Regions from separate parts of the Micromonospora sp. NPDC047620 genome, predicted to be linked through region 2. Evidence: riboswitches for the same ligand, from Rfam matches in the RefSeq annotation. Region 2 holds a riboswitch; the other holds the start of a gene.
What was found. A riboswitch is a leader RNA that binds a small molecule or an ion and turns the genes downstream of it on or off. The one in region 2 is predicted to bind ZMP and ZTP.

Region 1: it holds a riboswitch for ZMP and ZTP, as region 2 does, so the genes downstream of both, ACGF5C_RS24345 (bifunctional 5,10-methylenetetrahydrofolate dehydrogenase/5,10-methenyltetrahydrofolate cyclohydrolase) here and ACGF5C_RS09710 (glycine hydroxymethyltransferase) in region 2, are expected to answer to the same signal.

Annotation. Positions count from the first base shown of each region.
Region 1 covers NZ_JBIDDG010000022.1:54,804-65,674, forward strand. The annotation lists gene ACGF5C_RS24340 (hypothetical protein) at 1-472, shown strand, start outside; gene ACGF5C_RS24345 (bifunctional 5,10-methylenetetrahydrofolate dehydrogenase/5,10-methenyltetrahydrofolate cyclohydrolase) at 714-1,580, opposite strand; ZMP/ZTP riboswitch at 1,596-1,680, opposite strand; gene ACGF5C_RS24350 (endonuclease/exonuclease/phosphatase family protein) at 1,696-2,475, opposite strand; gene ACGF5C_RS24355 (hypothetical protein) at 2,570-2,827, shown strand; gene ACGF5C_RS24360 (sulfite exporter TauE/SafE family protein) at 2,947-3,723, shown strand; gene ACGF5C_RS24365 (malonic semialdehyde reductase) at 3,817-4,428, opposite strand; gene ACGF5C_RS24370 (helix-turn-helix domain-containing protein) at 4,530-4,886, shown strand; gene ACGF5C_RS24375 (GNAT family N-acetyltransferase) at 4,956-5,732, shown strand; gene ACGF5C_RS24380 (VWA domain-containing protein) at 5,998-7,578, shown strand; gene def (peptide deformylase) at 7,729-8,238, opposite strand; gene ACGF5C_RS24390 (TetR/AcrR family transcriptional regulator) at 8,249-9,037, opposite strand; gene ACGF5C_RS24395 (ATP-binding cassette domain-containing protein) at 9,112-10,095, shown strand; gene ACGF5C_RS24400 (ABC transporter permease) at 10,092-10,871, shown strand, end outside.
Region 2 covers NZ_JBIDDG010000006.1:233,163-244,033, forward strand. The annotation lists gene ACGF5C_RS09680 (cytochrome P450) at 1-357, shown strand, start outside; partial or broken gene ACGF5C_RS09685 (alpha/beta hydrolase) at 354-1,298, shown strand; gene ACGF5C_RS09690 (alpha-hydroxy acid oxidase) at 1,372-2,499, shown strand; gene ACGF5C_RS09695 (PLP-dependent aminotransferase family protein) at 2,503-3,846, shown strand; gene ACGF5C_RS09700 (hypothetical protein) at 4,024-4,284, shown strand; gene araB (ribulokinase) at 4,469-6,139, shown strand; gene ACGF5C_RS09710 (glycine hydroxymethyltransferase) at 6,235-7,674, opposite strand; ZMP/ZTP riboswitch at 7,692-7,781, opposite strand; gene ACGF5C_RS09715 (metallophosphoesterase family protein) at 7,911-8,762, shown strand; gene ACGF5C_RS09720 (hypothetical protein) at 8,806-9,126, opposite strand; gene ACGF5C_RS09725 (RNA-guided endonuclease InsQ/TnpB family protein) at 9,065-10,282, opposite strand; gene tnpA (IS200/IS605 family transposase) at 10,283-10,681, opposite strand; gene ACGF5C_RS09735 (hypothetical protein) at 10,766-10,871, opposite strand, start outside.

The sequences.
Region 1 (10,871 bases), on a different contig from region 2:
TTTCCGGGGCGACGGGGGGCTGCTGGATCCGGCGGGGCGGCTGGCGTGGTTGCGGGCGCGGGTGTCGGCGGGGTTCGCCGACGCGGTGTGGGTGCGGCGGCGTTGTGCCGGGGTGCCGGTGCGGATCGAGGCCGGGTTGCGGGGCGTGGACGGCTCGGGGGCGTTGCACGAGCAGGTGACGGGGTGGTTGTTCCCGACATCGTTGACGGCGGTGTTGCCGCTGGTGGCGGGGCTGGTGGAGCCGACGGTGCGGCGGCGGTACGTGGTGGCGCGGGAGGTGTTGGCGGCGTACGGCCTGGTGGACCGGTATGTCGCGGTGCTGGACCTGTTGGACGGTGGTGGGGGGTCGGCGGGCCGGGTGGCGGGGCATCTGGCGGGGTTGGCGCGCACGTTCGACGTGGCGGCGCAGGTGGCGCGGACCCGGTTCTTCTTCAGCGCGGACATCACGCCGGCGGCGCGGGAGGGGGCGTGATCGTCCGGCACGTGCGGGCGTTCGCCGGTCTCGGCGGGGTCACCGAGCCGGTGTATGCGGCCTGCGGGGAGCGGGACGAGCGTCCCGCTCCCCCGGCGTCCTGATCCGGGAACCGGGGTGCCGGCGCCGGGTGCGGCCCGGGGGTGCTCGGGTGGTGGACCGGGGTCGCGGCGTCCGGTCCACCACGGGTCCGTCGTGTCCGGCCCGGCGTCGAGGGCGTTCGCCGCCGGGCCGGCGGGGGTCAGGCGTGGCCGGTGGCGCGGCGGGCGGCGTCGAGAGCGTTACGGAAGAGCATGGCGACGGTGGTGGGGCCTACTCCCCCGACGCGGGGGGTGATGGCGCCGGCGACGTCGGCGCAGGTCTCGTCGACGTCGGGCAGCAGGCGGCGTCCTTCGTAGCGGACGCCGCCGCCGATGACGGTGGCGCCGGGGCGGACGTGTTCGGGCTGGATGATGCCGGGGACGCCGGCGGCGGCGATGAGGATGTCGGCCCGGCGGGTGTGGGTGGCCCAGTTGGGGACGCCGGTGTGGACGACGGTGACGGCGGCGTTGGCGGTGGGGCGTTTCTGGGTGAGCAGCAGGGCGAGGGGGCGGCCGAGGGTGGCGCCGCGGCCGAGGATGACGACGTCGCGGCCGGCGACGGGGATGTCGTGGAAGGCGAGCAGGGCTTCGATGCCGGCGGGGGTGCAGGGCAGGGGGCCGGGCAGGCCGAGGGCGAGTCGTCCCATGTTGAGCGGGTGCATGCCGTCGACGTCGAGGTCGGGGTCCATGGTCTGCAGGGCCCGGTCGTAGTCGAGGTGGCCGGGGATGGGGTGTTGGATGAGCAGGCCGTGGACGTCGGGTGCGGTGTTGAAGTCGGCGATGGCGCGGTGCAGGTCGGCCTGGGTGGCGGTGGCGGGCAGGTGGATGTGGGGTGAGTCAAAGCCGAGTTCGGCGGCCTGGCGCTGTTTGATGCGGATGTAGCCGGCACTGGCGTCGTCGTCGCCGACGAGGATGGTGGCGAGGCTGGGGGTGATGCCGGCGGCGCGTAGGGCGGTGACGCCGGCGGCGACGTCGGTGAGGATGCGCTCGGCGACGGGGGCGCCGGGCAGGAGTCGGGCGGTGGGCATGGTGCTCCTGTCGTCAGCGGAGGCCCAGGCGGTCGACCTCTGCTCGTGGAGCTCCCCGATGGTTGTTGCCATCCCCTGGCCGCCAGTCGCGTCGGGTTCAGCTTGCCACAGGCGGTCAGCCGAGGTCGACCAGGAGGGGGCGGTGGTCGGAGATTGCTGACAGGGGGGTGTGTACGGCGGTGACGGGCGGGAGCCGGTCGATGCCGTGGCGGTCGGCGAGGATGTGGTCGAGTTGCACGCGGGGTTGCCCCGCGGGGTAGGTGGGGCGGCGGCCCAGGGGGCGCCAGCCGGTGAGGAGTCGGGCGGGGCCGGCGGGGAGGTTCAGGTCGCCGAGGAGGATGCGGGGCGCGGGCAGGGTGCGTAGGGCGCGGACGGTCTGGCGGAGTTGGTGGGCGTTCCAGCCGGGGACGAAGGACAGGTGGGTGGCGGCGACGGTGAGGTGGCCGTGTGGGGTGTCGAGGACGGCGGCGAGGACGACGCGGGGTTCGTCGTGCAGGAGGGTGAGTCCGCCGCCGGGCCCGGGGACGTAGACGGGTGAGCGTACGGGGGCGGGGCGCAGGCGGGTGACCTGCCAGCTGCGGACGCGGTGGCGGGTGACGAGGCCGACGCCGTAGCAGGGTTCGCCGTGTCCGTCGTCGTCGTGGCGCAGGGGGCGGAACTGTTCGCCGGGGGTGCCGACGACGGCGGCGGCGAAGCGGTGTTCGTCGGCGCCGAGGGCGCGGGCGGCGATGGCGGTGAGGTCGAGTTTGCCGCTGCGGCTCTGGTCGCGGTCGACTTCCTGCAGGGCGAGGACGTCGGCGTCGAGGGCGGTGACGGCGGCGGTGAGCCGGTCGGGGTCGACGAGGCCGTCGGTGAGGGACCGGCCGTGCAGCAGGTTGAAGGTGGCCAGGCGCACGTTTGCACCCTACGTGGCCGTGGGAGGGTTGCCGGGTGTTGAAGGTGCTGTGGTATTCGGTGGTGCTGTTCGTGGCGGTGGGTGCGGTGGGTGTGTGGTTGCGTCGGCGGCGGGGCCGGTGACGGTGGTGCGGGCCGTCGAACAGTTCATGAATACCGACCGGCTCGTGGGAATGGGCGTGGCCCGCCGTATCGACACCCCCGAAGCTACCGTCGGGACCCTACGGGCGGCCCTGAACGACCTGGTCACCGCCGCGCAGGTCGCCCGCCGCTCGGCACTGCTTCGCGTCGGCACGCAGGCCGAGGGCGGCACCCCGCGCGCCGCTGACCTCGTCGAGGACATGCTGGCCTGAGCCTTGCCCGTGACAGCCGGGGGTGGTGAAGCGGCACTGGGCTTTTGTGGCGTGACTGCTGGTGAGGCTGGCCACAAGGGGTCTCGTGGGGCGGGCGGCGGTGGGAAGAATGGCGGCCCGTGGACCCCCTGTCGCTGACCACCCTGCTCGCTGCGGCCGCCATGGCCGGTTGGGTCGATGCCGTGGTGGGGGGTGGGGGGTTGTTGCTGTTGCCGGCGTTGTTGGTGGCGGCGCCGGGGATGCCGGTGGCGTCGGCGTTGGGAACGAACAAGCTGGCGGCGATCGCGGGTACGACCACGGCGGCGGTAACGTACGCGCGGCGTACGAAGATCGACTGGGCGGTGGCGGGGCCGTCGGCGGGGTTGGCGGTGTGTTGCGCCGGGTTGGGTGCGGCTCTGGCGGGGGCGGTGCCGGCGTCGGCGTACCGGCCGTTGGTGTTGGCGGTGCTGGTGTCGGTGGCGGTGTTCGTGGTGCTGCGGCCCCGGTTGGGGGTGGTGGCGCAGCCGGAGCGGCGGACGCGGTGGCGGGTGGCCACGGTGGTCGCGGTGGCGGGTGTGGGGATCGCTCTGTACGACGGGTTGATCGGGCCGGGCACGGGGACGTTTCTGGTGTTGGCGTTCACCGCGTTGGTGGGTGCGGACTTCGTGCACGGTTCGGCGATGGCGAAGATCGTGAACGCGGGCACGAACCTGGGGGCGTTGGTGGTGTTCGCGGCGACCGGGCACGTGTGGTGGCTGCTGGGTGCGGCGATGGCGGTGTGCAACGTCGCCGGAGCCGCGCTCGGGGCGCGGATGGCGCTGCGGCGCGGCTCCGGCTTCGTACGGATCGTGCTGTTGGTGGTGGTGCTGGCGCTGGTGGGCAAGCTCGGCTACGACCAGTGGGTGGCGTCGACCTGACCGCGGTGCGCGAGGCCGGCCTTCGGTGCCGGTGTCTGCGACTGTCCGTTTTCCCCGGGGCGCGACGGCCGGCCTCGGCGCCGGTGGGTGGTGTCAGGCGTGCCGGACGACGTCGGTGTAGCCGAGGCGGGGCAGGCGCGGGAACCAGGCGTTCTCGGTGGGCCGGCCGATGTTGACCACCAGCAGGCTCTTCCAGGTGGAGTCGGTGAAGAACTCCTGGTCGACGCCGGCGGCGTCGAATCCGGCCATGGGGCCGGCGGCGAGGCCGGCGGCGCGGACGGCGAGCAGGAAGTAGCCGATCTGCAGGGTGGCGTTGAAGCGGGCCATCTTCTCGCGGGCCTCGGGGTTGCCGGCGAGGTCGTCGCGCAGCTGCGGTCGGATCGGGAACACCTGCGGGATGAACTCGTGGAAGTCGGTGTCGGCGGCGAGTACGGCGACCATGGGAGCGGTGCTGGTCTTGGCCTGGTTGCCCTCGCTCATGTGGGCGACCAGGCGCGTGCGGGCCTCGCCCGGGCCGACGAAGAGGATGCGCAGGGGCTGGGCGTTGACCGCGGTGGGCGGGAACTTGGCGAGTTCGAAGATCGCCTGGAGCTGCTCGTCGGTGACGGGTTCGTCGGTGAAGGCGTTGGCGGTCCGGGCGTCGGTGAACAGCTGCGCCTGGGCCTCGGGGTCGAGGGTGATCAGGGGCGAAAAGACGTCGGTCATCGGGGTATCTCCATGCAAACGGACTGGCTGACTACGATGACAGTAGCAGCTAGGTTTTTAGTAGTCCCTGGTTCCGTCGGTCCCCGCCGTATCCTGGGACCATGACGGTCGAACGGGAGGTCGACGGCGCGCGTCGGGCGTGCCACGGGGGCATCACCCGGGCCTTCGCGTTCCTCGGCAAGCGGTGGAACGGCATGCTCCTGGGCACCCTCGCCGACGGCCCGGCCGGGTTCGCCGAGCTGGGTCGCGCCCTGCCCGGGATCAGCGAGTCCGTCCTGTCCGACCGGCTGGGCGAGCTGGTCCGGGTCGGGCTGGTCAGCCGGACGGTGCGGCAGGGCCCGCCGCTGGGGGTGAGCTACGAGCTGACCGAGCGGGGCGCCGCGCTGGTGCCGGCCCTCGACGCGCTGGCCCGCTGGGCGGACGAGAACCTCCCCGCCGCGCCGCCCACGGGCTGCTGACCCGCGCCACCACGCCCACGGGGCTCACCGGCCGTGGGACCGCCCGAGCGGATGTGTGATCATCAGCGGATGCCGGTGCGCGCCGAACACGACCGGGCCGTCCTCGCCGGGCTGCTGGGACGCGACCCGGTGCTGCACGCCTACCAGCTGGGCGACCTGGACGACTTCTTCTGGCCGTACACCTCCTGGTTCCGCCGGGGCGAGGAGGTGGCGTTGCTGTACCACGGAGCCGACCCGCCCACCCTGTTGGCGTTCGCGGCGCCGCCGCGGGTCGCGGAGCTGGCGGCGCTGCTGCGGGAGCTGGCGCCGATGCTGCCGGCCCGGCTGTGGGCGCACCTGTCCCCCGGCCTGGAGCCGGCGCTGGCCGGGGCGTACCGGATGGAGCCGGCAGGCCCGCACCACAAGATGGCGCTGACCGACCCGGCCCGGCTGGCCGCGACCCCGCCCGCCGGGGTGGTGCTGGACGCCGCGGACCTGCCGGCGCTGCACCGGCTGTACGCGGACGCCTACCCGGGCAACTGGTTCGACCCGCGGATGCTGGACACCGGCCAGTACGTGGGCATCCGCGAGGACGGCGAGGTGGTGGCCGTCGCCGGGGTGCACGTGTTCTCGCCGGCGTACCGGGTGGCGGCGTTGGGCAACGTGACCACCCATCCCCGGGCCCGGGGGCGCGGGCTGGCCGCGGCGGTGGTGGCCGCGCTGTGCGGGCGGCTGCTGACCAGCGTCGCGCACGTCACGCTGAACGTGAAGGCGGACAACGGGCCGGCCGTGCGGCTCTACGAGCGGCTGGGCTTCACCCGGGTCGCCGACTACGGGGAGTATGCGTTGACCGCCTGCGGGCGGTGACGGCCGGTCGTCCGGCGACCACGGACCGCGCGGCCTCGTGTTCGCGCCGTGCGGAGCGGGCGGCGTCCGCCGTCCGGCGGCGTGGCCCGAACGACCGGCGGAGGGTCGACCTGAGAACCCTTTCACCTGCATGTTCGGCCGACGAGGGGGGTCGGGAACCCGACGCTGAGCGGTGCTGGTGTCGGACCGGCGGGGGCCCGTCCCGGCCCTAGCGTCTCCCGGCAGAGGTCGCGTACGACGCGCGGCGGAGCTGAAGGAGCAACGCATGGCAACAGCAGCAGTGCCCTGGCGGCGAACACGGACGGTGAGCCTGCTCGCCGGCGTGACGGCGGTGGTGACCGCGTTGGCGACACCTGCGGCGGCGGCGCCCGGGGTGAACCCGGCCCTCGTGGACCGCGACGCCGACCCTGGCACGTCGATCGGCGTCAGCAAGGTGGTGTCCACCCCGCCGATCCCGCCGAAGCCCGACGTGGTGCTGCTGGTCGACACGACCGGCAGCATGGGCGGGGCGATCGCCAACGTACGGACCAACCTGCAGCAGGTCATCACCGACGTGCGCGCGGCGCAGCCGTCGGCGCAGTTCGCGGTGGCCTCCTACCGGGACACCGGCGACGGCGCGGAGCTGTTCCGGGTGCGGCAGGACCTCACCGACGACGCGACGGCGCTGCAGAACGCGGTGAACGGGCTGGCCGCCGGCGGCGGCGGGGACACCCCGGAGGCGTGGGTGAACGCGCTGGTCGAGGTGTCCGAGGGAGCGATCGGCTACCGGTCGGGCAGCAGCCGGATCGTGGTGCTGGTGGGTGACGCGCCGAGCCACGACCCGAGCAACGGTCGCACTCTGGCCCAGGCGACGGCGGCGTTGCAGGCCGACGAGGCGCGGCTGCTGGCGGTGAACGTCAGCGGTGGCGGTGGCGGCCTGGACGCGACCGGGCAGGCCACGGCGGCGGTGTCGGCCACCGGCGGGCAGCTCGTGGGCAGTTCCCCCGACACGGTGACCGCCGCGATCCTGGCGGGCCTGCGGGACCTGGACGTCACGGTCACCCCGACGGTGACGTCGTGCGACGCGGGCCTGTCGGTGGGCTTCGACGCGGCGTCGCGGACGCAGCAGTCGGGCACCGACGTGCCGTTCGCCGAGACGATCACGGTGGCGGCGGACGCCGCGCAGGGCGCCGAGCTGACCTGCACGGTGGAGTTCCTGCTCAACGGCCTGTCCGGCGGGCCGGCGTTCACGCAGCAGATCCGCGTGCGGGTCAACGACGTCACCCCGCCGACCGTGGTCGTCGACGACCGGACGGTGGAGGCGACCAGCCCGGCCGGCGCGGTGATCGACTACCCGGCGACGGCGACCGACAACGTCGACGGTCCGCTGACCCCGACCTGCGTGCCGCCGCCCGGCTCGACGTTTTCGCTGGGCGCGACGACGGTGACGTGCACGGCCACCGACGCGGCCGGCAACACCGGCAGCGACACCGCCGTGATGCGGGTGGTGGACACCACCCCGCCGGCGACGGCGTGCGTGCCGACGAACAACCCCAGCGGCGGCAACGTCCCCGGCTCGTACAACCCGGACGGGTTCTACGAGCTGACGTCGACGGACGTGGTGGACACGGCCGTGCAGGTGTTCATCGGTGACGCGGCGGACCCGAGCGTGCGGTTCGGGCCGTTCCCGGCCGGCACGAAGATCAAGCTGGTGCAGGCGCCGGGTGCGCAGTCGCGGGTGAAGGACGGCACCGGCGACATCGACTACAAGGTGACGTTGCGCGGCGACGCGCTGATCGTCGGCGTGGACGACGCGGGCAACGCCTCGTCGCCGGCGGTGTGCCTGGTGGCTCCCCCGCCGAAGTGACGGCCGCCGCGCGGGGGTGAGCCCCGCGGGTGACGTCCCGGCCGCCGGGCCCCGTCGGGGTCCGGCGGCCGTTCGCGTACGCGCCTGAGCCACGGCGACCCGCCGCGGCTCAGGCCGTTCACGTGCGGCGGGTCGCCGCGCGTGCGCGGTTCAGCCGCGGCGGCTGGGCGAGTCGAAGCGGCCGGCGCGCATCTCGCGCAGCGCCCGGCGGCGCGTGTCCCCGCGCAGCGTGTCGACGTACAGGCGGCCGGCCAGATGGTCGGTCTCGTGCTGCAGGGCCCGCGCGAGGAACCCACTACCGGAGATCGTCAGCGGCTCGCCGTGCTGGTCGAAGCCGTGGGCGGTGGCGTGCATCGCCCGGGGGGTCGGGAAGTAGAGCCCGGGGACGGACAGGCAGCCCTCGTCGTCGTCCTGCAACTCCTCCGACAGCTCCAGCGTCGGGTTGACCAGGTGGCCACGGTGGCCGTCGGCGTCGTAGACGAACACCTGCGCGTTGACGCCGATCTGGGGCGCGGCGACGCCGGCGCGGCCGGGAGCGCCGAGCAGGGTGTCCATCAGGTCGGTGACCAGGGCGCGTAGGTCGGCGTCGAAGCTGGTCACCGGCTCGCTCGGGGTGCGCAGCACGGGGTCGCCGATGATCCTGATGGGTCGCATCGTCATGCCGGCAAGGTTATCCGTCGTCGCCCGCGGTGGCGGTGCCCGGGCGGGCGGACACGAGCACCTCGACACCGTCGAGGATGCGGGCCAGGCCGAACTCGAACGCGCGGGCGGGGTCGCCGGCGGCCTGGTACTCCTGGCCGGCGGCGCTGCCGACGCGCGCCGCGAGGGGGTAGCGGCGAGGGTCGAGGGCCTTCTCCAGGTAGGGGGCGTGGGCCTGCCACCACTGTTCCTCGGTCATGCCGGTGTGCGCGGCGGCCTGGGCGGCCTCCACGGCGCTGCGGACGGCCCCGTGGACGTACCCGGAGACGAGGGTGACGACGGCGTCCATCTCCAGGTCGGTCAGGCCGATGCCGTCGACGGCGCGCAGTTCGTACTCGTAGCGGGCGATCACGTTGGGGCCGAGCGGGGGGCGGGTGGTGGCGACCTGGAGCAGCCAGGGGTGGCGCAGGTAGAGCGCCCAGGTCTCGCGGGCGATGTGTGCGAGGCGGCCGCGCCAGCCGCCGGGCACGTCGTCGGGGCGGGCGGTCTCGCCGTAGACGGTGTCGAGCATGACGTCGAGCAGTTCACCCTTGCCGGGGACGTACGTGTAGAGGCTCATGGTGCCGACGCCGAGGCGTTCGGCGACCCGGCGCATGGACAGGGCGGCCAGCCCGTCGGCGTCGGCGACCTCGATGGCGGCGCGGACGATCCGATCCACGGACAGGTCGGGCCGGCCCTTGCGGCTGGCGCGTTCGCGGGTGCGCCAGAGCAGGGCGAGGCTGCGCGCGGGGTCGCCGGTGCCGCTGTACTCGGTCGTCATGCCCCGGAACTCTACCGTGCGCCGTACCGTATGGTGTACGGTACGGCGTACGGAACGAGCGGACGGGGGTGCGGATGCACCGGAACGGGCCGGCCATCGAGGCCGAGGGACTACGCAAGCGCTACGGCGGCACCGAGGCCCTCGCCGGCCTCGACCTGACGGTGCCCGCCGGCACGGTCTGCGGGCTGCTCGGGCGCAACGGCGCGGGCAAGACCACCGCGGTGCGGGTGCTGACCACCCTGCTGCGGCCCGACGCCGGCACCGCCCGGGTGGCCGGCGCCGACGTGCGGCGACACCCCGACCGGGTGCGCGCCCGCATCGGGCTGGTCGGCCAGCACGCCGCCGTGGACGAGGTGCTCAGCGGCCGGCAGAACCTCGTGCTCTTCGGCCGGCTGCACCACCTCGGTGGCGCACGGGCCCGCGCCCGGGCCGCCGAGCTGCTCGCCCGCTTCGACCTGACCGACGCCGCCGACCGGCCCGCCGGCACGTACTCCGGCGGGATGCGACGCCGCCTCGACCTCGCGGCCAGCCTGGTTCTCGACCCGCCGGTGCTGTTCCTCGACGAGCCCACCACCGGCCTCGACCCGCGCGCCCGGGCGCAGGTGTGGGACGCCGTGCGGGGCCTCGTCGCCGACGGCACCACCGTGCTGCTGACCACCCAGTATCTGGAGGAGGCCGACCAGCTCGCCGACAGCGTCCGGGTCGTCGACGCCGGCCGGGTGATCGCCGACGGCACCCCCGACGAGCTGAAGGTCGCGCTCGGCGGCGACCGGGTCGACGTGGTGCTGTCCCGCGCCGACGAACTGGACCGGGCGGCGCGGGCCGTCGGTGCCGCCGTCGCGGCGAGGCCGCACGTCGACCCGGTGGCCCTGCGGGTCAGCGTGCCCGTCTCCGGGCGCGTCGCCGCGCTGGCCGCCGTGCTGCGGGCGCTCGACGACGCCGGCCTGACCGCCGCCGACATCGCGCTGCGGCGCCCCACCCTCGACGAGGTGTTCCTGAAGCTGACCGGCGAGGACTCCCCCGCCGCCCGCCCCGCCGAAGAGAAGGTGACCGCATGACCGTGACCGTCCACCCGCTGCCGCACCGCCTGCGCTGGGCTGTCGCCGACGGCGTCGCCCTCACCGGCCGCGCGCTGGCGCACTGGGTCCGGCAACCCGCGCAGGCGATCGTCGGGCTGCTGTTTCCCGTACTGCTGGTGCTGATGTTCGGCTACCTCTTCGGCGGCGCGATGAGCGTGCCCGGCGGCGGCGACTACCGGGAGTTCCTGCTGCCCGGCATGTTCGCCATGACGATGGCCTTCGGCATCGAGTCGACGTACGCGGCCGTGGCCACCGACACCGCCCGCGGCGTCACCGACCGGTTCCGGTCCCTGCCGATGGCGCCCTCGGCGGTGGTCGCCGGCCGGGCCGCCGCCGACCTGCTGCACTCTGCCGCCGGCCTCGCCGTCATGCTGGCCTGCGGCCTCGCCGTCGGCTGGCAGTGGCGCGCCGGCGCGCCGGCGGCCCTGGCCGCCGTCGGGCTGCTCCTGCTGCTGCGCTTCGCTCTGATCTGGGTCGGCATCCACCTGGCGCTGGTGCTGCGCCGACCCGAGTCGGTGGTGGTGCTGCAGATCCTGGTCTGGCCGGTCGGGTTCACCTCCAACGCGTTCGTCGCCCCCGACACCATGCCCGGCCCGCTGGCGGCGCTCGCGCAGTGGAACCCGCTGTCCGCGACCGTCGCGGCCTGCCGGGAGCTGTTCGGCAACCCCGGCTGGCGCGGCGAGTCCTTCGCCGCGCAGCACGCCGTCGCCCTCGCCGTCGCCTGGCCGCTGCTGCTGATCGCCGTGTTCCTGCCC
Region 2 (10,871 bases):
CCGGTGCACTTCCTGGCCCGGGCCGCGCCCCGGGACACCGAGCTGGGCGGGGTGCCGGTCGCGCGGGACGAGAACGTCCTGCTGATCATCGCCGCCGCCAACCGCGACCCGGCCCGGTTTCCCGAGCCGGACCGCTTCGACCCGCGCCGGCCCGGCCCGCCGTCGCTCGCCTTCGGCGTCGGCCTGCACTTCTGCCTCGGCGCGGCGGTGTCCCGGCTGGAGGGCCGGCTCGCGCTGCCGAAGCTGCTGGCCCGCTTCCCCCGGCTCGCGGTCGCCGAGCCGCCCGCGTACAGCGGCAGCCTGTTCCTGCGCGGCATCGACAAGCTGCTGGTCCACACCGGAGGGGAGGCCGCGTGAGCGTCCACCCGCAGGTCGCGGCGTACCGGGCCGCCCGCGAGGCGGCCGGCACACCGCCGCTGTACACCCAGACCCTCGCCGAGGCCCGCGCCGCCGACCTCGCCGCGATCCGCGCCGGCGGCGGCGCGGTCGAGCCGGTGCACGAGGTACGCGACACGCACGTACCCGGCCCGGCCGGCGACCTGCCGGTGCGTATTTACCGGCCGGCGGGGGAGGGGCCCCTGCCCACCCTGGTCTACTTTTTCGGCGGCGGCTGGACGCTGGGCAGCGTCGACACCGCCGACGGCATCTGCCGGCGGCTGGCCAACGCGGTGCCCTGCCAGGTGGTCACCGTCGGCTACCGGCTGGCCCCGGAGCACCCGTTCCCGGCCGCCGTGCACGACTGCCACGCGGCGGCCCGATGGATCGCCACGCATCCCGAGGAGTTCGGCGTCGACCCGCAGCGGCTGGCGGTCGGCGGGGACAGCGCCGGAGGCAACCTCGCGGCGGCCGTCACCCTGCTGGCCCGCGACGGCGGCGGCCCCACGCTCGCCGCCCAGTTGCTGGTGTACCCGAACACCGACCAGACCGGGGAGCCCGGGGGCGACGGCGAGGACCCGCTGCTGTTCAACCGCCGCTCGGTCGCCTGGTACCGCGGCCACTACTTCGCCGACCCCGCCGACGCGCGGCACCCGCTGGCCTCGCCGCTGCTCGCCGAGGACCTGAGTGGCCTGCCGCCGGCGCTGGTGATCACCGCCGAGCACGACCCGCTGCGCGAGGAGGGGGAGCGGTACGCCCACCGGCTGCGCGACGCGGGCGTGCCCACCACCCTCGCCCGGTACGCCGGCATGATCCACGGCTTCTTCGCCATGCCCGGGGCGTTCGACGACGGCCGCCACGCCCAGGATCGGGCCGCCGAATTCCTGCGGGCGCGGTTCGGCCTCCCGGCCGGCGACGCCGGCCCGGGAACGGTGGCGGCGGCTGCGGGTTCCCGCCCGCCGTCGACCCGGCCTGCGGCGGGGACGGGGGCGAGCGATGGCTGAGACGGTGCTGCCCCGGCAGGACGTGCCGCACGGCGAGCCGCCCGCGCCCGCCGGCCTGGCCGACTTCGCCGAGCGGGCCCGGGCGGTGCTTCCGCCGGAGGTGTGGGACTTCGTCGACGGCGGCAGCGGCACGGAGACCACGCTCGCCGCCAACCGGCGCGCCCTCGACCGGGTGGCCGTGCTGCCCCGCGTGCTGCGTGGCGTGGCCGCCCCGCGTACCGACGCGCGGCTGCTCGGCGCCCCCTGTGCACTGCCGGTGGCGGTGGCGCCGATGGCGTACCAGCGGCTGGTGCACCCCGACGGGGAGACGGCGCTCGCGGCGGCGGCCGGCGCGGCCGGCGTGCCGTACGCGGCCAGCACGCTGAGCAGCGTGCCGATCGAGGAGATCGCGGCGACCGGCGCGGCCGTCTGGTTCCAGCTCTACTGGCTGCGGGACCGGGCCCTCGTCGCGGATCTGCTGGACCGGGCGCACGCGGCCGGGTGCACCGCGCTGATGGTCACCGTGGACGTGCCGATCCTGGGCCGGCGGCTGCGCGACGTCCGCAACTCCTTCGCCATCCCGCCGCACGTCGTCGCCGCCAACCTGCCGGCCGGGCGGGACGCGCTCGCGCACGCCGCCACCCCAGGCGTCTCGGCCGTCGCGGCGCACACCGGCGAGGTCTTCGCGCCCGCGCTGAGCTGGGCCGACCTGGACTGGCTGCGGGGCCGTACCGCCCTGCCGCTGGTGGTGAAGGGTGTCCTGGACCCGCGCGACGCGGAGCTGGCGGCGGCCGCCGGGGCGGACGCGGTGGTGGTCTCCAACCACGGCGGCCGTCAGCTCGACGGCGCACCGGCCACCGCCACCGTGCTGCCCGAGGTGGTGACGGCGGTGGCCGACCGGTGCGAGGTGCTGCTGGACAGCGGCGTGCGCGGCGGCGTGGACGTGCTGCGCGCGCTCGCCCTCGGCGCGCGGGGGGTGCTGGTCGGCCGGCCGTTGCTGTGGGCGCTCGCCGCCGGGGGCCGGGCGGGGGCGGCAATGGCGCTGGAGTTGCTGGCCGGCGAGTTCCGCGACGCGCTGGCGCTGGCCGGCTGTGCCGACCCGGCGGCCGTGCGCGAGCTGCGCGTGCTGAGGGAGGGCTGAGCGGTGGCCGAACCGGTGGACCTGCACGTCGGCGACCTGCATCCGGCGGTCGGCGACCCGGCGCTGAACTCGATGAACTTCCTCAACGAGGTGGCCCAGCACTATCCCGACGCGGTGTCGCTGGCGGCCGGCCGGCCGTACGAGGAGTTCTTCGACGTCGCCGCGCCGCACCGGCACCTGGAGACGTTCCGCCGGCACCTGGCCGACGACCTCGGGCAGAGCCCCGCGCAGGTGCACCGGACCCTGTTCCAGTACGGCCGCACCAAGGGCATCGTGCACCACCTCGTGGCCCGCAACCTCGCCGTCGACGAGAACATCACGGTCGACCCGGAGGCGGTCGTGGTGACCGTCGGCTGCCAGGAGGCGATGTTCCTGGTGCTGCGGGCGCTGCGGGCCGACCCCCGCGACGTGCTGCTCGCCGTCGCCCCGACGTACGTCGGGCTGACCGGCGCCGCGCGGCTGCTGGACCTGCCGGTGCGGCCGGTGGCCGGCGGCCCGGCCGGGGTGGACCTGGCCGACCTGCGGGAGCAGGTGCGCCGGGCCCGGGCGGCGGGGCTGCGCCCGCGCGCCTGTTACGTGATGCCGGACTTCGCCAACCCGTCGGGCACGAGCATCGGGCTGGCCGACCGGCGGCGGCTGCTCGACCTCGCCGCCGAGGAGGACCTGCTGCTGCTGGAGGACAACCCGTACGGTCTCTTCCCGGCCGGGGACGCGGGGCGGCTGCCGACGCTCAAGGCGCTCGACACCGCGCGGCGGGTGGTCTACCTGGGTTCGTTCGCCAAGACGGTGCTGCCCGGCGCGCGGGTGGGCTACGTGGTCGCCGACCAGCGCGTCGCCGGCTCCGACGGCTCGGTGGGCCTGTTCGCCGACCAGCTCGCCAGGATCAAGAGCATGGTCACGGTGAACACCTCGGCGATCGCCCAGGCGGTGGTCGGCGGCGCGCTGCTGGAGCACGGGTGCAGCCTGGTGGCCGCCACCGCCCGGGAGCGGGCCGCGTACGGCCGGAATCTGCGCCACCTCGTCGACGGCCTGGCCCGGCGCTTTCCGCCGGGCGCGTCGCCGGTGCGGTGGAACGTGCCGGCCGGCGGGTTCTTCGTGGTGGTCACGGTGCCGTTCGCGGTCGACGACGCGTTGCTGCACCGCTCCGCCCGCGAGTACGGGCTGCTCTGGACGCCGATGGCGCACTTCTACGACGACGGCGCCCCGGTCGACGCGCTGCGGCTGTCGGTCAGCGCGGTCACCCCGGAGCAGATCGACCTGGGCCTGGACCGGCTGGCGGCGCTGGTCGCCGACGAGACGACCGCGCGGTCGCGGGCGCTCGCCGTCACCCCGCAACCGGCCCGGTGATCTCGCCGGAGCCGCGTGGGATCAACCGGCTCGCGACCAGGTGACCGGTGGGCGCCAGTGGCGGAGGCTGTCCACAGTCGGCGGTGGCGGCCCTGCCGTCTCGACGTTGACACACCGCGTTCACCGCACGGCAAAGCGCGACTGCCCGTGTTCCGCTGTCCTTCGTGGACACCCATAATGGACGTCATGATCGCTTGGGAGTACGCGTTGCTGGTCCGCCGCTATCAGGGGCAGGGCCGCAACTTCCATGTCAGCTTCATCTGGTACGGCCCCGACGGGACGCGCCGGGACATCACCGCGTACGGCGACACCGCGATCGCGCACCTCAACCGGGCCGGCCGGGAAGGCTGGGAGCTGGTCTCCGCCGCCGAGGACGTGAACAACATCCAGGGCAGCACCGAGGTGCACCGCTACCACCTGAAACGGCCCATCGCCTGACCCCGGTGGGAGACGGACGGCAAGTCCCAGCGGTTCTCATCCGTGGGGTGACGACCGGGCGGCGGGGTGCCGAGACGACGTAGATCCACGAATGGGGATCAATGGCTGCGGTAGCGTTGCCTCCCGCCGCCGCTGACCGGCCGCCCCGCCCGGGCGCCGGAGCGGCGCGGCGGGAGGAGGAGCGGTGACGCAGCCGGCAGCCGGGGCGCCCCGGCACGTCGTCGGGGTCGACTTCGGCACCCTCTCCGGCCGGGCGGTCGTGGTGGACGTCGCCGACGGCACCGTACGCGGCGAGGCCGTGCACGCGTACCGGCACGGGGTGATCACGGAGCGGCTGCCCGACGGGACGCCGCTGCCGCCGGACTGGGCGTTGCAGCACCCGGACGACCACCGCGAGGTGCTCCGGGTCGCGGTGCCCGCCGCGCTGCGGGCCGCCGGTGTACGCCCCGAGGACGTTGGCGGCATCGGCGTCGACGCCACCTCCTGCACGATGCTGCCCACCCGCGCCGACGGCACCCCGCTCTGCGAGCTGCCCGAGCTGGCCGGCCGGCCGCACGCGTACCCGAAGCTGTGGCGGCACCACGCGGCCCAGCGGCAGGCCGCCCGGATCAACGACGTCGCCGCCGCGCGCGGCGAGACCTGGCTGCCCCGCTACGGCGGCCGGGTCTCCGCCGAGTGGCAGCTCGCCAAGGCGCTGGAGGTGCTGGAGGAGGACCCGGCGGTCTTCGACCGCGCGGAGCGCTTCATCGAGATCGCGGACTGGCTGGTCTGGCAGCTCTGCGGCCGGGAGACCCGCAACGTCTCCGCCGCCGGCTACAAGGGGCTGCGGCAGGACGGGCGGTACCCGTCGGCGGAGTTCCTGCGCGCCGTGCACCCCCGCCTCGACGGGCTGCTGCCCCGGATCGACGGCCCGCTCGCGCCGTTGGGCGCCCGGGCGGGCGGGCTGACCACCGAGGCGGCCCGGTGGACCGGGCTGCCGGTGGGCACCGCCGTCGCGGTCGGGTCCATCGACGCGCACGTCACCGCCGCGGCGGCCCGCGCGGTCGAGCCGGGCCGGATGCTCGCCGTCCTCGGTACCTCCACCTGCCTGATCATGAACGCGGCGGCGTACCACGAGGTGCCCGGGGTCTGCGGCGTGGTCGACGGCGGCGTCACCACCGGTTCCTGGGGCTACGAGGCGGGGCAGAGCGGCGTCGGGGACATCTTCGCCTGGTACGTCCGCACCGGCCTGCCGGCCGACTACGCCGAGGAGGCGCGCCGCCGCGGGCTGAGCCCGTACGAGCTGCTGGACGCCCTCGCCGCCGAGCAGCCGGTGGGCGGGCACGGGCTGCTGGCGCTGGACTGGCACAGCGGCAACCGGTCGGTGCTCATGGACCACGAGCTGAGCGGGGTGCTGGTGGGGCTGACCCTGGCCACCCGGCCGGAGGAGATCTGGCGGGCGCTGCTGGAGGCCACCGCGTTCGGCGCCCGGACGGTGGTCGACGCGTTCACCGCCGCCGGGGTGGCCGTCGACGAGCTGACCGTGGCCGGCGGGCTGACCCGCAACCGGCTGCTGCTGCGGATCTACGCCGACGTCATCGGCCGGCCGCTGCACGTGGTCGACTCCGCGCACCCGGCGGCGCTGGGCGCGGCGATCCACGCGGCGGCCGCCGCCGGGGCGTACCCGGACGTGCCGACCGCCTCGGCGGCGATGGGCGCCGCCCGCCGCGAGACCTGGCACCCCGACCCGGCCCGGGCGGCCGCCTACGACGAGCTGTACGCGGACTACCGCGCGCTGCACGACCACTTCGGTCGGGGCGGCACCGACGTCCTGCACCGCCTCCGCGCCCGCCGCCACCGCACCCACTGCCCCTGACGCTCCCACCCCGCACCGCCGGACGGGGACGGGGGCGGGACGGAGACGCCCCCGCGCGGCGGGGCCGGGCGGGGGCGTCGGAGCGGGTGCCCGGGTCAGCCGAGGTCGACGGCCGGGTAGAGCGGGAAGCCCGTGAGCAGGTCGTTGGCCTGCTTGCCGACCCGGTCGGCGACGGCCGGGTCGAGGACGTACTTGGCCTTCGACGGGGTGCCGTCCGGGTTCGCGCCCGGCCGGGTCTGGCTGAGCACGGTGTGGATCAGCTCGGCCGTCTCGTCCATCTGCGCCGGGCCCAGCCCCCGGGTGGTCAGCGCCGGGGTGCCGACGCGGATGCCGGAGGTGTACCAGGCGCCGTTCGGGTCCTGCGGGACGGAGTTGCGGTTGGTGACGATGCCCGAGTCGAGCAGGGCCTGCTCGGCCTGCCGGCCGGTCAGCCCGTAGCCGGTGACGTCGATGAGCACCAGGTGGTTGTCGGTGCCGCCGGTGACCAGCTTGCCGCCCCGGCGCAGCAGCCCCTCGGCGAGGGCCTGGGCGTTGGCGACGACCCGCTGGGCGTAGTCGGCGAAGTCGGGGCGGCGGGCCTCGGCCAGGGCGACGGCCTTGGCGGCCATCACGTGCGGCAGTGGGCCGCCGAGCACCATCGGGCAGCCCCGGTCCACCTGGTCGGCCAGCTCGGGCTGGCAGAGCACCATGCCGCCGCGCGGGCCGCGCAGCGACTTGTGCGTGGTGGTGGTGACGATGTGCGCGTGCGGCACCGGGTCGAAGTCGCCGGTGAAGACCTTGCCGGCGACCAGGCCGGCGAAGTGCGCCATGTCGACCATGAAGGTGGCGCCGACCGAGTCGGCGATCTCCCGCATGATCCGGAAGTTGACCTTCCGGGGGTACGCCGAGTAGCCGGCGACCAGGATCAGCGGCTTGAACTCGCGGGCCGCCTCGGCGACCCTGTCGTAGTCGACCAGCCCGGTGGCCGGGTCGGTGCCGTAGCTGCGCTGGTCGAACATCTTGCCGGAGATGTTCGGGCGGAAACCGTGGGTGAGGTGGCCGCCGGCGTCCAGGGACATGCCGAGCATCCGCTGGTTGCCCAACTCCCGGCGCAGCGCGAACCAGTCGGCCTCGGTGAGGTCGTTGACCTGCCGCACCTGGGCCTTCTTCAGCGCCGGGGACTCCACCCGGTCGGCCAGGATCGCCCAGAACGCGACCAGGTTGGCGTCGATGCCGGAGTGCGGCTGCACGTACGCGTGGGCGGCGCCGAACAGCTCCCGGGCGTGCTCGGCGGCGAGCGCCTCGACGGTGTCCACGTTCTGGCAGCCGGCGTAGAAGCGGCGGCCGACGGTGCCCTCGGCGTACTTGTCGCTGAACCAGTTGCCCATGGCCAGCAGGGTGGCCGGAGAGGCGTAGTTCTCGCTGGCGATGAGCTTGAGCGACTCGCGCTGGTCGGCGAGCTCGGCGCCGATGGCGTCGGCCACCCGCGGCTCGACGGCGCGGATCACCTCGAGGGCGCTGCGGAAGGCGGTGGATTCGGCGTTCGGCGACGACATGCGACCTCCAGTGACGTGCGGAAGGCCCAGGCGCTCGGCATGCGTCCTCATGACGGGACCGCTTCCCGATGGTTCTCCATCCCCACGCGCCAGTCACGGCCCACCGCCGATCCTACCGGGTCGGCCGGGCGTGCCCCGGCCCACCTGGGGACCACCGCACCTGTGGTGTGGTGCATCGATCGGCGCGCGGCCCGCGCGGTTCGCGGTCGTCCCCGGCCGCGCATAGGATCGCGGTCATGGCAGGGGAGGACGGCGGGGGCGGCAGCCTGCTCGCCATCAGCGACCTGCACGTCGGGCACCCGGGCAACCGGGCGGTGGTGGAGGGGCTGCGCCCGGGGTCGCCGGGCGACTGGCTGATCGTCGCCGGGGACGTCGGCGACACCGTGGCCGACGTCGAGTGGGCCCTCGGGCTGCTCGCCGACCGTTTCGCGCGGGTGGTCTGGGCGCCGGGCAACCACGAGCTGTGGACCCCGCCGGCCGACCCGGTGGCGCTGCGCGGGGTCGCGCGCTACCAGCACCTCGTCGACCTGTGCCGACGCCTCGGCGTGCTGACCCCCGAGGATCCGTACCCGGTGTGGCGGGGGTCGGGCGGGCCGGTGCTGGTGGCGCCGCTGTTCCTGCTCTACGACCACAGCTGGCGCCCGGAGGGGTTCGACACCCCGGAGGCGGCGCTGGCCGAGGCGTACCGGACGGGGATCGTCTGCACCGACGAGTTCCTGCTGCACCCCGACCCGTACCCGAGCCGGTCGGCGTGGTCCGCCGCCCGGGTCGCCGAGACCGCCCGCCGGCTCGCCGCGCGGGAGCCGGGGCTGCCGACCGTGCTGGTCAACCACTGGCCGCTGCTGCGCGAGCCGACCCGGATCCTGCGCTATCCGATCTTCGCCCAGTGGTGCGGCACCGAGGCCACCGCCGACTGGCACCTGCGCTTCGACGCCGCCGCGGTGGTCTACGGCCACCTGCACATCCCCCGCACCACCTGGCACGACGGGGTGCGGTTCGAGGAGGTCTCGGTGGGCTACCCGAGGGAGTGGCGGTCCCGGGCCGTACCGCCGGCGCTGCGGCGGATCCTGCCCGCGCCCCCGGCGTGACGACGGGCCCCGGCGCACCCGGGGCCCGTCGGAGGCGGTCGGCTCAGGCCGTGACGGCGTCGAGCGACTTCTTGATCGCCTTCGGGTCGGTCGGCTTGCGCGGCGCGTCCGCGCGCAGCTCGATCATCCGCTCGCAGATCTCCTGGAGCTGCCTACGGCCGAGCGCCTCGCGCACCTTCGGGAACCACTCCTGCTCCTCCTCGACGACGTGACGTGCATGGTGCGTGCGTGCGTGGTGCAGGACGTTCTCGTTGACCTCCTTCCCCGGCTGGAGCCGGGGGATTCCCGTGGCTGAGGCGTCTTCACGCCGTGAGCCGTTCGGGTGGTTGGCGCTTCGCAGACCGCCTAACGGCGAGGTCTCCACGCCCTGTCACCGCCAGCCCGGCGGCGAGGATGTTCTTGGCCGCGTTCACGTCGGCGTTGTCCTGGTGCCCGCAGGCGACGCACCGGAAGACCGCTTGGCTCTCGCGGGACTCCCGGGCGATGTGCGTGCAGGCGTGACAGGTCTGCGACGTGTACGCGGGGTCGACTTTCACGACCTGCGCCCCGTGATATCGGGCGGCGTGCTCCAGAGCGAGCAGCAACCCGCCCCAGCCCTTGGCGAGGATGGCCCGATTCAGGCCAGCCTTCTGCCGAACGTTACGCCCGGGTTGCTCGGTGGTGCCTTTGGCGCTGGCGGTCATGTTCTTGATTCGCAGGTCCTCCACGACGACCGTGCCGTGATGGCGGACGAGCCGCGCGGCGGTCCGCGCGGCGAAGTCGGCACGCCGGTCGCGGATACGGGCGTGGAGGCGGCCGAGTTGCGCATGCACCACGTCGCGGCGGCCCGACCGACGGTTACGGCCATGAACCCGCAGCGACCGGGACAACTGTTGCTGCAACCGCGTGAGCCTCACCGCCTCGCCAGGCGTGACGAACTCCTGGTCGCACAGTTCGCCGTCGGAGGTGGCGATCGCCACGGCCACACCTCGATCGACTCCGACCGGCGGCTTGCCGTTCGGCGCCGCCTCGCTCACGCCGTCCTCGACACAGAACGAGATATACCAGCGTCCACCGGACCGGCTGACCGTGGCGCTGCGGATCGTGCCGCCGACCGGCCGGGTCCAGCGGAACCGCACCGGACCGAACTTCGGCAGGCGCACCTCACCCCACCGCCGATTGAGCCGGCGCACCGCGAGGTGTTTGGGGTCGGGGAACCGGAACGACGGTGCGGTGCGCGACTTCGACCGCCACCGCACCTTCCACGTGCCATGCGTCTTGCAGGCCCGGTCCAGGTCCCGCAATGTCTGCTGCAGAGTGTGCGACGGGGCGTCGGCCAGCCACGCGCAGTGAGGGTCCTTCTTCGCTTCGGCCATCTGCCGAGCCTGCTCGACATAGCCGATGAACCCGCCCCGTCGACGGTACTCCCGGCGCTGCTCCAACGCCGTGTTCCACACCGCCCGACAAGCCGCCCCCACCTGCTCGGCGTAGGCGACCTGCTCGTCGGTGAACGCAAGCAGGTAACGACGGCCGGCAAGCATTCAGCGGCCCTTCTGCAACTCGACGTACCGCTCTATCGCCGCCAGCGGGGCGCCGCCCGTGGTCGCCACGAAGTACGAGTTGGTCCACAACGTCGGCAGCCGGGAACGCGGCGTCGGGAACTCGTCCCGCAGCACCCGCGAGGTGCGTGCCTTGATCGCCTTGACGAGCCTGTGGACGCCGTACTGCGGGTCCACCTCAACCAGCAGATGGACGTGGTCCGGCATGACCTCCAAGGCCGCCAGCCACGCTCCCCGCTCCTCAACTACTTCCCGGATGAGCTGCTTGAGTCGTTCCTCAACCCGGCCGTCGAGCACCCTGCGCCGAAACTTCGGGCACCACACCACATGAAAAGCACACTGGAAAACGACGTCGCTGCTCGACCGCACCGTTACGGACACCCAGCCAACATACAGCCCACCGCTATCTACTGTCCGCCCACAATCGACCCGCTATCCCCACGGCTAATGCCGGGGGTCTGCGCGCTACACATTTCGATCACCTCGTGTCGAGGTAGGTGTGCACCGTGAGGCCTCCAGGATCTGGCTCACCAGCTTCTGCCGCTGCGCCGCCGGCCCCTCCTCGGCATCC